Regions from separate parts of the Paeniglutamicibacter kerguelensis genome, predicted to be linked through region 1. Evidence: riboswitches for the same ligand, from Rfam matches in the RefSeq annotation. Region 1 holds a riboswitch; the other holds the start of a gene.
What was found. A riboswitch is a leader RNA that binds a small molecule or an ion and turns the genes downstream of it on or off. The one in region 1 is predicted to bind S-adenosylmethionine.

Region 1 (5,478 bases):
CATGAGCTGGCTGCCGACCATCTTGATTTTCCGGGGCATGGCGACCGCCCAAGCCGGCATCATGCTGGGGCTCCTGCAAATCATGTCGATTCCCGCGACGATGTTTGTGTTGTGGATGGCGAACAAGCTCAACAAGTTGCGCTCGGCCATGGTGGCTTGCTCCGTGGCCGCGGGGATCGGCGTGGCGGGCTTGCTGCTGTTGCCGCTGTCTCTGGCGTGGATCAGCGCGATCGCGCTGGGCTTCGGCTTTGCCATCTTCCCGCTGGTGCTGCTTGTCATCTCGCACAGCGGTGAAACGCCCGAGGAAACCACCGCCATGAGCACGTTGGCGCAGTCGATCGGCTACCTGGTGGCTACTAGCGGCCCGTTCGGCATGGGACTGCTCTTTGCCCTGACCGGAGCCTGGACCGTTCCCCTTGTCCTGCTCCTGGGTGTGGTGGTGCTCCAGTTGCTGCTGGGCATCGCGGCAAGCGCCTACCGCCGGCCCGCCCTGCGGCGCGTGCAGTAGTTTTCCGACCCGGGGCCGGTCATCGGGCCATTGTAAACAAAGCCGCAGATGCGCATGACCCTCGGGTTTGCGCATCTGCGGCTTTGGTTTAAGGACAGGGCCCTAGAGGGCTAGCCGACCTTGGATTCGGTGTGCTCCTCGACGTCCTCGGGACCGGAAAGGTCCATCTCGAGCAGCGGCACGACGCGCGACTTGGTGACATAGCGGTGGATGATCCACAGCCCCAGGAAGATCGGGATGCCGATGTAAGAGGAGAGAACCTCCATGCCGCGACCGGCCAGCACGGCCTCGTAGTTCTGCCCGGCGATCACCACGATCAGCACGGCAAAGGCCAGCAACGGACCGATGGGGAAGAACGACGCCTTGTATGGCAGATCGCTGACCTTGTTGCCCTGGGCCAGGAAGCCGCGCCGGAACCGGTAGTGCGAGAGCGCGATTCCGGCCCACACGATGAACCCGCACAGGCCCGAAACATTCAGCAACCAGGCATACGCAGCACCTTGCCCGACGATGGCGCTGAGGAACCCGAAGAGCCCCACGGCCGCCGTGGCCAGCAACGCATTGATGGGCACGCCACGCGAGTTGGTTCGGCCGAAGGCCTTCGGCGCCTTGCCGTCATGGGCCATTGCGTAAAGCATGCGAGTTGAGGCGTAGAGGCCGGAGTTGCCCGCCGAAAGAATGGCCGTCAGGATCACGGCGTTCATCAGGGCCGCGGCAAAGGCGATGCCCGCGCGCTCAAAGACCAGGGTGAAGGGCGAGGCCGCGATGTCCGCTTCGCCGGAGGCCAGCAGGCTCGGGTCGGTGAACGGAATCAGGCAGCCGATCACGAAGATGGCGCCGATGTAGAAGATCATGATGCGCCAGAACACGGAGCGGATGGCCTTGGGGACTTCCTTCCGCGGGTTCTTGGCCTCGCCCGCCGCAACGCCCACCAGTTCGGTGCCCTGGAAGGAGAACCCGGCGATCATGAAGACGGAAATGATCGATACCCAGCCGCCGTGGAACACGTCCTCGCGGTTCTGCCAGTTGCTCAGGCCCGGGGAACTGTCCCCGAGTATGCCGACGATCATCAGCACGCCGGCCACCAGGAACAGCACGACGGCAACGACCTTGATCAGGGAAAGCCAGAATTCGCTTTCACCGAAGGCCTTGGCCGAGAGTGCATTGACCCCCGTGAGCAGCACCAGGAATGCGCCGGCCCAGATCCATCCGGGGACTCCGGGGAACCAGAAGTCCATGATGATGCCGGCGGCCACGAGTTCGGCGGCCACTGTGATGGCCCAGTTGAACCAGTAGTTCCAGCCGATCGCGAACCCAAAGGACGGGGACACGAACCGGGTTGCATAGGTCTGGAACGAACCGGCGACGGGGATCTTCGCCGACATCTCACCGAGCGACTGCATCAGCAGGAACACCATCAGGCCGACCAGAGCGTAGGCAACGAGTGCTCCGCCGGGTCCTGCCTGTGAGATCGTGCCTCCGGAGGCGACGAACAGGCCGGTGCCGATGGCGCCGCCGATGGCGATCATCTGTAGGTGGCGGCTGCTTAGCCCGCGCTTTAGTTCATTGTCGGGTTTCCCGGTGTCGGTGCCGACCCGGGCCTCGCCCACGGTTCCACGTTGAACCGGCGATTCGTTTTCAATTGTCACGGAAGTTCTGCTCATGGGTGTCATGCAACACCACCGGAGGCAATTGAAGCGACTTTGCTCACAGGGAGGCGGCGCGGTCGAGCCGTTGCGCGAGAGGTGTCTGATTTGTCACACGCCGCGCATTCCCGGAGCGCTCCGGCTGCTTCCGGGGAATTTCGGGGGGGTGGACTATACAGAGAGTCACGCAAAGTTGCCAATCCGAAGGCGTGAGCCACAGATGGTCGAATGGATAACCTGGTTCTCGTTCGCTTCGAGGCACAGTGTTGCTTATGCATTGATGGCTTCCCGGCTGGTGGTCTATCTGGATCAAGACCATGCCACAGTCTTTGATCTGGGCCCGCTAGGCCCGGAAACGTCGGTCGGAGATACCGTCTGATTGCTCCGATTCGACGAAACGACACTGACTATTATGACGGGCGTACGTCACAAAATGAGAATCGGATGGTGCTGGAGCGCCTCGGCGGCGCCTCTGCTCTGGTGGCGCATCGGAAAGCATGTGTTATAAGGGGTGGTGTCCGAACATATGCGGCGCCGGCCGCACATGCGCAAGGAGGGGGCCACCCGCCTGATTGGCGGGTGGCCCCCTCGAGCGGACGCTGCCTACGTCTAGTCGGCGGTGATCAGTTCGACGGTGACCGGCGTGGGGTTCGCGATGATGTCGAAGACCGGGCAATGGTCGTCGACGGCTGCCTGCAGCTCCTCGTAGCGTTCGCGGGTTTCGGGGCCGGACAGTTTCACCTTGAGTCGGACGCCGCCGAAGCCCGGACGGACCGTTTCATCGATTCCGAAGAGCCCGCGCACATCGAGGTCTGCCTCCGCATCGATGTCCAGTGAATCGATCTTGAGCCCCAGCTGGTGTGCGTACAGGCGGTAAACGACCACCTGGCAGGAAATCAACGCTCCAAGCGCGTACTCGGCGGGGCTTGCCGCGGCGTCGTCCCCGGCCAGCCCGACGGGTTCGTCGACCAGGAAGCTGTGCTTGCCGGCGGTGACTTCGGTGGCCACCGAGCCGACAGCGATCCCGTTGGTCTTGAACGTCAACGAGGCGCTCGCGGTGTTTGCCGCGATGCGCTCGCCCCAGGCGTTTCCGGCCGCATTGAGCTTCTGGGCACGCAGGATGTCGGGGGTGGTTTCGAGCAGGGTTTCGGACATGGGAAATAGATCCTTCCGTGGTGGCGCGTGCCAATCACGACGCCATACTTACGCCGATCCGGTTGGACGGCGTCGAATCTTCACCTGGAGCACCCCGCTATGACGAAGGGGGTTGCCGTCCAACCGACCAGGGTCGTGAATGGTTGGAACTCGTGATTCTGTTGACAAGTGTGCCGGGGTCGCTGCGGGGGAGACAAGCAAATGCTTCACGCAGCGTCATGAAACGGGGAGGCTCCCGCATCCAAAACGGTAGCGCCGCCGCTTAGGCCCCGGAGACAAAAATGAAGGGGATGAGCAGCAAAAACGGAATCAATGTCAGGATCCACATGATGGTGCCGACCCAGCCCGTCACCTTGCCGACCGTCGCGGCGGTGTTCAGCTGCTCGGCCTCTTTCGCCTTCTTGATGGCAATGATGCCCAGGACGATACCGACCAGCGGGATCACCAGGGAGAGGATGCCGAGGATCATCGAGGTCTGCGCAAGCTGCTGGCCGCGCATTGGTTCCGGGTACTGTGTCATGTTTCCTCCAACGCGATAGCTGTGGTTGCCGGACTCCACATGGCGGAACATCCGGTCGACTTGAGCCTATCTGAGCCCAACTGCATACGGCGTAAGTTCCCATGTCGGCACCGGTGAAATGACCACAGGTGCACTTGTGGTTCCGAATGCGCCAACCGTGCTTCATGAAGATTCCGATCCTTGTCGGATACTTTGCCCACGGACGGCAAAGCCACGAGCGCCCGGCGGGCGATCACTCGAACCAGCTTCAAACCCGACCAGTGCAGCAATCGGAATCGGGGAAAACCGAAACCGTTCCGGGTGGCGATCGGGAATCAGGCAAGACACAAAAATGGCGGTCCACCCAAGATGAACTGGCCCCCGAAAGTTGGACTCGGTAAGCAAGAGTCTACGCAGCGAGTGCCTGGGCCCGATATTCCATCGGGCTCAGGCACTCGAGCGTTAACGAGATGCGCTCGGTGTTGTACCAGCGGATGTAGTCCTTCAGGTCGGTGGTGAACGCCTCGATGCCGGCGTGCTCGTGGTGGTGGAACATTTCTTCCTTCAGGTGCCCGAAGAAGTTCTCCATCACCGCGTTGTCCAGGCAGTTGCCCTTGCGCGACATGGACTGGGCCATCCCGGCGTCGCTGAGGAGCTTCTGCCAGCTGGAGTGCTGGTACTGGAATCCCTGGTCCGAGTGCACCATCGGGGCCTCGCCGGCGGCCAGGGTCTCGATGGCCCCGATGAGTGATTGGTTGGTGAAGGCGACGGTCGGCGACTCCGAAACCGAGTAGGAAACGATCGAACGGTCAAAGAGGTCCATGACGGGCGAGAGGTAGACCTTGCGGTCCGCGACCTTGAACTCGGTCACGTCGGTCACCCACTTCAGGTTCGGCGCCGCGGTGTCGAACTCGCGCTTGAGCTTGTTCTCGGCGATCTTGCCGACCTGGCCCTTGTAGGAGGAGTAGCGGCGGCGGCTGCGGACCTTGCAGGCCAGATTCTCCTGGCGCATCAGTTTCAGCACGGTCTTGCGGGCCACGTGCCGTCCGTCGCGGGCCAGGGTGGCGTGGATGCGCCGGTGCCCGTAGCGGCCCTTGGCCTCGGTGAAGATCTCGTGGATCCGGGTGCGGAGGTCCGCGTGCCGGTCATGGGTCTTGAGTGCTGCCTGGCGGTGGAAGAACGTGGAACGGGGCAGCCCTGCCGCGGCCAGGAGCAGGGGCAGGGGGTGGGATGCCTTGAGGGCGATCACCGCGCTGATCTTCAGCGCGGTGGGTGGTTCCTCAAGGCCCGCACTTTTTTTAGGTAGGCGTTCTCGGCCTGCAGGCGCTGGTTCTCGCGGCGCAGCTTCTCGAGCTCTGTGAGTTCGGTCGGCTCGGGACTGGATGCCGCCCTCGGTCGGCCCTTGGGCTTGGGGCGCAGTCCGTCCTCGCCCTGTTCCCGGTATATTTTCGCCCAGTTGCGGACCTGGGCCGGGGAATTCAGCTGGTGCTTGAGGGCAAGGTCCATCGCGGTCGCCTCGCCGGAGAGGTACCGGCGGACGAGCTCGAGCTTGAACTCGAAGGAATACACCTGCTTGGTCGGTTTGCCTTCCAACGCTGCCCTACCCCAAATCCTGAAACGTTCCCCGAGCTTCTCAACGGCACCGGCGCTGACTCCAAGTCTTGAGGATA
Region 2 (5,478 bases), on a different contig from region 1:
CCGATTTCATGACGGCCGTCGCCGCCCGGGAGGGTATCCGCCTGGATCCCGCCTCGCTTGTCGCCGTGACCATCCTAGGTTCCCACGGGCCGCAGCGCCCATCTGTGCTGGCCACCCGCATGGTCACCGGGGCGTCAAATATCTCCAAGATCGCCGGGCGCCTGCAGGATGCTGGTCTGGTGGAAAAACTGGCGGATCCCAAGGATTCCAGGGCGTCACGGATTGCCCTGACCGTTGCCGGCACGGAGATTGCCGCCGCGTTGGTGCGTTCGGGAAATTCCCTGGCTTCCGATTTGGTCGGCGAATGGTCGGCCGGGGATCGCGACGACCTACTGCGCCTGCTGACCCGTTTTGAGGTCGAGACGAAGCGCATGGCCGCGGAATTCAGGCAAGATCACTCCTAGCGCGAAATGGTCACATAGGCCATGGCACCTTCATGGCTCACGGAGACGTTGCCTACGTTTGCCTCAACCGCCAGATCGTAGAGGTCGACGGCCGTGCGGATGCCGGCGATGTCGCCGTGGGCCTTGAGCAGCTTCAGGTAGGCGTTGGACCGGGCCGAACCGCGGATGAGCGAGGCCAGATGCAGCGACCCGTGGTCCTGGAGCTGGCTGCCCAATCCGGAAATCACAGCTCCCACGTCCGGGACCAGGTGCAGCAGGCCCAAACCCAAAATGGTTTCGTAGCGCCGCCCGTCGACAGGGGAAAGCATGTCCCGGCACTCAAGGGTGATGCGCCCGGGCACCTCCCCGCCGGCGGCCCGGCGAATTGACTCGCGGGCCACCTCAAGCATCGGCGCGCTCAGGTCCACCAGCGTCGTGGAGCGCCGGCCGGCAACATGCAAAAGCGCCGTGGCCCTGGCCGTCCCCACCGCCACCTCGAGCAGCGGGCCATCGCCCGCACCGAGGGCCCGCGCGGCGAAGGCAGCGTATTGGTCGGGGCGGGTCCCCCAGAAGACCCTGTTGTAGGTCGGGGAACCAAGCATGGCGTCATAGGCCTTGGCCCGGCGTGCATAGAACCCGGGGTCCCCAAAGAAGGTTTCGCTCATCCCACCATCGTGCGGCCGGGCGTGGAGGTTGCGCTAGTGCGTGGGGGCGGCGGCATGGCGCCGCAGCAAGGCGGTGTCGACCTCGAGCATCTGCCCGTTGCGCATGATGGGTGTCTTGCGTCCCGGAACCAGTGCGTCGAGGGTCAGCCTGATCAGGGTTCCATGGGCCACCACGACGATGCGCTTGCCCTCGTGACGCTCCAGCAGCTCGCAGAGTGCCCGGATGCCGCGTGCGGCCACGGCTTCCTCGGGCTCGGCCGAGCGCAGCAAGATGTCGATTTCCTCGCGCGGCAGGTCGTAGACCACGCGGCCCTCGGCGTTTCCGTAGTGGCGCTCCCGGAGCCCGTCCATTTTTTCGGTCAGGGCCAGGCCCAGGTTTTGCCCGATGAGTTCCGCGGTTTCAACTGCGCGGCCAAGCGTCGACGACGCAAGGACATCCCAACACGAGCCGTCCAATTCCTGGCCGGCAGCATGGGCCTGTTCGCGCCCCGCATCGTTCAACGGAATGTCCGTTTGGCCCTGAAGACGGCCTTCGGCATTCCAGGCTGTTTCCCCGTGACGGACCAAAACCAACGTTGCACTCATGCCCACAAGCCTAGCCCGGCAAAATCCCGGCCATGGAGGCGGTGCAGATTCTTCGATTTTCGTCTCAACATACGCAACCTAAGCTCACATTCTTTGGCTGTCGGGCGATTTCTTGCCACAATGGAGCAAAACCCCATCCCGAGCGGCCGAGAGATCTGGTTCCATGACGCCGCAGCAACCTTCCACACTCCGGTGGACAAGGTGCTACCGCCAGAAACGATGGAGAGCGCGTAAGCAATCTTCGGTGCTGAACCCCTGAGGGGACCCCATGCGGGCCCCGTCCCGGGGCGCCCAGCGCCGCATTGACCCGGGAGAAGCACCACCCCAAGCCCCACAGGCGGGGGCCGTCCGCACCCCGGATGGCCGTTGCCACATACGCAAGGAGTCAGCCACCCTCATGGCCGAACATCAATTTGGATTCCGCACGCGCGCACTGCATGCCGGCGGCACCCCGGATGCCGAGCACGGTTCCCGTGCCGTGCCGATCTACCAGACCACGTCATTTGTCTTCAAGGACTCCGACGATGCCGCGAACCTCTTTGCCCTGCAGAAGTACGGCAACATCTACTCGCGCATCGGCAACCCGACCGTTGCGGCCTTCGAGGAACGCATCGCCTCGCTCGAGGGCGGCATCGGCGCCGTCGCCACCGGCTCCGGCATGGCAGCCGAGTTCATCACCTTCGCGGCTCTGGCCGGCGCGGGCGACCACATTGTTGCGTCCTCCAAGCTCTACGGCGGAACCATCACCCAGCTCGACGTGACCCTGCGCCGCTTCGGTGTCGAGACGACGTTCGTCGACTCCACCGATCCGGCCGAATTCGCCGCGGCCATCCGCGAGAACACCAAGGCCGTCTACACCGAGGTCGTGGCCAACCCCTCGGGCGACATCGCCGACCTCAAGGGCCTGGCCGAGGTCGCCCACGCCGCCGGCCTGCCGCTGGTCGTGGACTCCACGCTGACTCCCCCGTACCTGCTGCGCCCCATCGAGCACGGCGCCGACATCGTGATCCACTCGGCCACCAAGTTCCTCGGCGGGCACGGCACCACCCTCGGCGGCGTCGTCGTGGAAGCCGGCACCTTCAACTGGGGCAACGGCAGGTTCCCGTCGATGACCGAACCCGTCGCGTCCTACGGCAACGTCTCCTGGTGGGACAACTTCGGCGAGTACGGCTTCCTGACCAAGCTGCGCAGCGAACAGTTGCGTGACATCGGACCGGCGCTTCCGGCGCAGTCCGCGTTCCAGCTCCTGCAGGGCGTCGAGACACTGCCGCAGCGCATGGATTCGCACCTTTCCAACGCCAAGGCCGTGGCCGAATGGCTGGAAAACGACCCGCGCATTTCCTACGTGAACTACGCCGGCCTGCCGTCCCACCCGCACCACGAGCGCGCCAAGGAACTGCTGCCGCTGGGTGTCGGCTCGGTCTTCAGCTTCGGCATCAACGGCGGCCGCGCCGCGGGCACTGCCTTCATCGAAGCGCTGCAGCTTGCCAGCCACCTGGCCAACATCGGCGATGTGCGCACCCTGGTGCTGCACCCGGCCTCCACCACCCACCAGCAGCTCACCGCTGACCAGCTGGTCGCGGCGGGTGTACCGGAGGACCTGATCCGTTTCTCCGTGGGACTCGAGGACCTCGAAGACATCCTCTGGGACCTGGACCAGGCCTTGACCGCCTCGCAGCAGGTGCTGAACGCACCGGCCGAGGAAGTCTACGACGGGGCCGCATGCTCCATCGAAGCAGCACGCGCCGCAGCCACGACGGGAGCCAAGTAATGACCGCCACCGATATCCGCACCTGGGTCGGCCCGAACGCCGCCGAACGCCTGGACATCCTGCGGAACACGAAGTCGATTGCGATCGTCGGAGCTTCCAACAAGCCCTCGCGCGCCTCCTACTTCGTCGCGACCTACCTGCTGTCGAGCTCCAAGTACAAGGTCTATTTCGTGAACCCGGTGCTCGACGAGATCCTGGGCCAGCCCGTCTACAAGTCGCTCGCCGACCTGCCGGAGACCCCGGACATGGTCGAGGTCTTCCGCAAGCACGACGACCTGCCCGGTGTGCTTGACGAGTCGATCGCCGTCGGCGCGAAGACCCTGTGGCTGCAGCTCGGTTCCTGGCACGAGGAAGTCGCGGCCAAGGCCGAGGCCAACGGCCTGGACGTGGTCATGGACCGCTGCGTGAAGATCGAGCACGCCCGCTTCCACGGCGGCCTGCGCCTGGCCGGATTCAACACCGGCGTCATTTCCTCCAAGCGCCAGCTTCTGGCCTAGGCCGTTTGGCTTTGCCCTCGGGTGTTCACCGTTTGTGGTGAACACCCGAGGGTTTTTTATGCCCCGGTAAGCCCCGGAAGATCCTCGCGGGCCATCATGGTGGTGAGGTGCCACAACCTGCGGTCGCTCCCATCGGCGGAGTTTCGCAGGCTTTCCCGCTTGATTTCTCCAACGACGTCCATGATCCGGTTCTCAAGGACCTTCACCTCATCGGCATTGAGCATCAGGTTTGAAAGGTCAAGTACTCCCCGCATATCCGGCTCACTCCCGGTTGCATACGCATTGCCCCAGTCCAAGACCGCTTGAAGTTGGCGCACCAGCTCCTGGCCCTGCTGCCCCACATACGACTTCAATACGAGGGCATCATCGGCCGCGCTGGGTGCCTCCGGGCTTCCAACGCTGAATCGCCCCCGCACCGCTCGCCAGACTCGATCTCGCCGGTCGCGCGCCAGCTCCGGAGCCTCTTCGACGATCCCTGCCGAGGCCAGCACCCGGAGGTGGAAACTCAGGGAATTGGCCGGGATATCCAGTCGTTCGGCCAAATCGGTGGCGCGTGCGGAGTCCATCGCCGAGAGCGTCGAGACAATGCGGCGGCGCAGCGGATTCGCCATGGCCTTAAGCATCGAGGAGGTCATGGTGATGGTTGTTTCTTCGGTGGAATTCCGTTCCTTTGGATCCATGCCACCAGTGTACCGATTCCACAAATTTAGTTGCGCAAATTCTATTGCGCAACTAAATTTGCGGGTCTAGCCTTGGATGCATGACCACCAAAACCAGCGCCAAGGCCGCAACCCCGGCACCCGCACTGTGGCGCAACCGGAACTACCTGCTCTGGCTCGGTTCAGACACCGGCTCGGCCCTCGGAATCGCCTTGCATTCCTTTGCGGTCCCCCTCATCGCCTTGATCGCAACCAATTCCCCGGTACAGGCCGGCATCATCGGCGCAGTTGGAATGCTCGGCCGAATGCTCGTCACGTTGCCCGGCGGCGTCTTGGCAGACCGGCACAACCGCCGACGGCTCATGATGATCGGCGGCATGGCCGGCACGGTTATCGGGCTCGGCCTGGTTGCCGCCGCGGCAACCGGATACCTGACCTTTTGGAGCTTGCTCGCCCTTCACCTGCTGATGTCCGTGCGCAACGGACTGTTCGGCTCGACGTCCGATGCGGCGCTCAAGGACCTGCTGCCGGAAACCCAGCTCGGTTCGGCTCTTGCCGCAAACCAGGGCCGCGACGCCGTGGTTTCCTTGGCCGGCGGCCCGCTCGGCGGCATCCTGCTCGCGGTCTCGCAAACCGTGGCCATGGCAGCCGTCGCAATGATTCACGCAGCAGCAACGCTGTTCGCCAAATTCATGGTCCTGCCGTCACACATCCGGGGAGAAGACGCAGTCGCAACGAAGCGGCAGGAACCTGCCGGGCGCACCGGATGGGTGCACGGCTTCTTCAAGGAGAGCGGCGAAGGCCTTAAGTGGTTATGGCGGCGGAAGGACCTGCGTGCGGTTCTCCTGGTTTCCATCATCATCAACCTTGGAACCAACGCCTCCATTACGTCGGTCATTTTCGCGCTGCAACAGCGCG

Region 2: another riboswitch for S-adenosylmethionine. It lies ahead of JOF47_RS20935 (O-acetylhomoserine aminocarboxypropyltransferase/cysteine synthase family protein); the one in region 1 lies ahead of JOF47_RS15350 (OsmC family protein).

Annotation. Positions count from the first base shown of each region.
Region 1 covers NZ_JAGIOF010000001.1:3,363,509-3,368,986, reverse strand. The annotation lists gene JOF47_RS15360 (MFS transporter) at 1-508, shown strand, start outside; gene JOF47_RS15355 (amino acid permease) at 619-2,172, opposite strand; gene JOF47_RS15350 (OsmC family protein) at 2,764-3,309, opposite strand; SAM riboswitch class IV at 3,349-3,467, opposite strand; gene JOF47_RS15345 (DUF4190 domain-containing protein) at 3,572-3,829, opposite strand; gene JOF47_RS15340 (IS3 family transposase) at 4,218-5,057, opposite strand; gene JOF47_RS21990 (helix-turn-helix domain-containing protein) at 5,069-5,478, opposite strand, start outside.
Region 2 covers NZ_JAGIOF010000004.1:349,066-354,543, forward strand. The annotation lists gene JOF47_RS20920 (MarR family winged helix-turn-helix transcriptional regulator) at 1-404, shown strand, start outside; gene JOF47_RS20925 (class I SAM-dependent methyltransferase) at 401-1,048, opposite strand; gene JOF47_RS20930 (histidine phosphatase family protein) at 1,082-1,633, opposite strand; SAM riboswitch class I at 1,764-1,859, shown strand; gene JOF47_RS20935 (O-acetylhomoserine aminocarboxypropyltransferase/cysteine synthase family protein) at 2,031-3,404, shown strand; gene JOF47_RS20940 (CoA-binding protein) at 3,404-3,901, shown strand; gene JOF47_RS20945 (ArsR/SmtB family transcription factor) at 3,958-4,581, opposite strand; gene JOF47_RS20950 (MFS transporter) at 4,662-5,478, shown strand, end outside.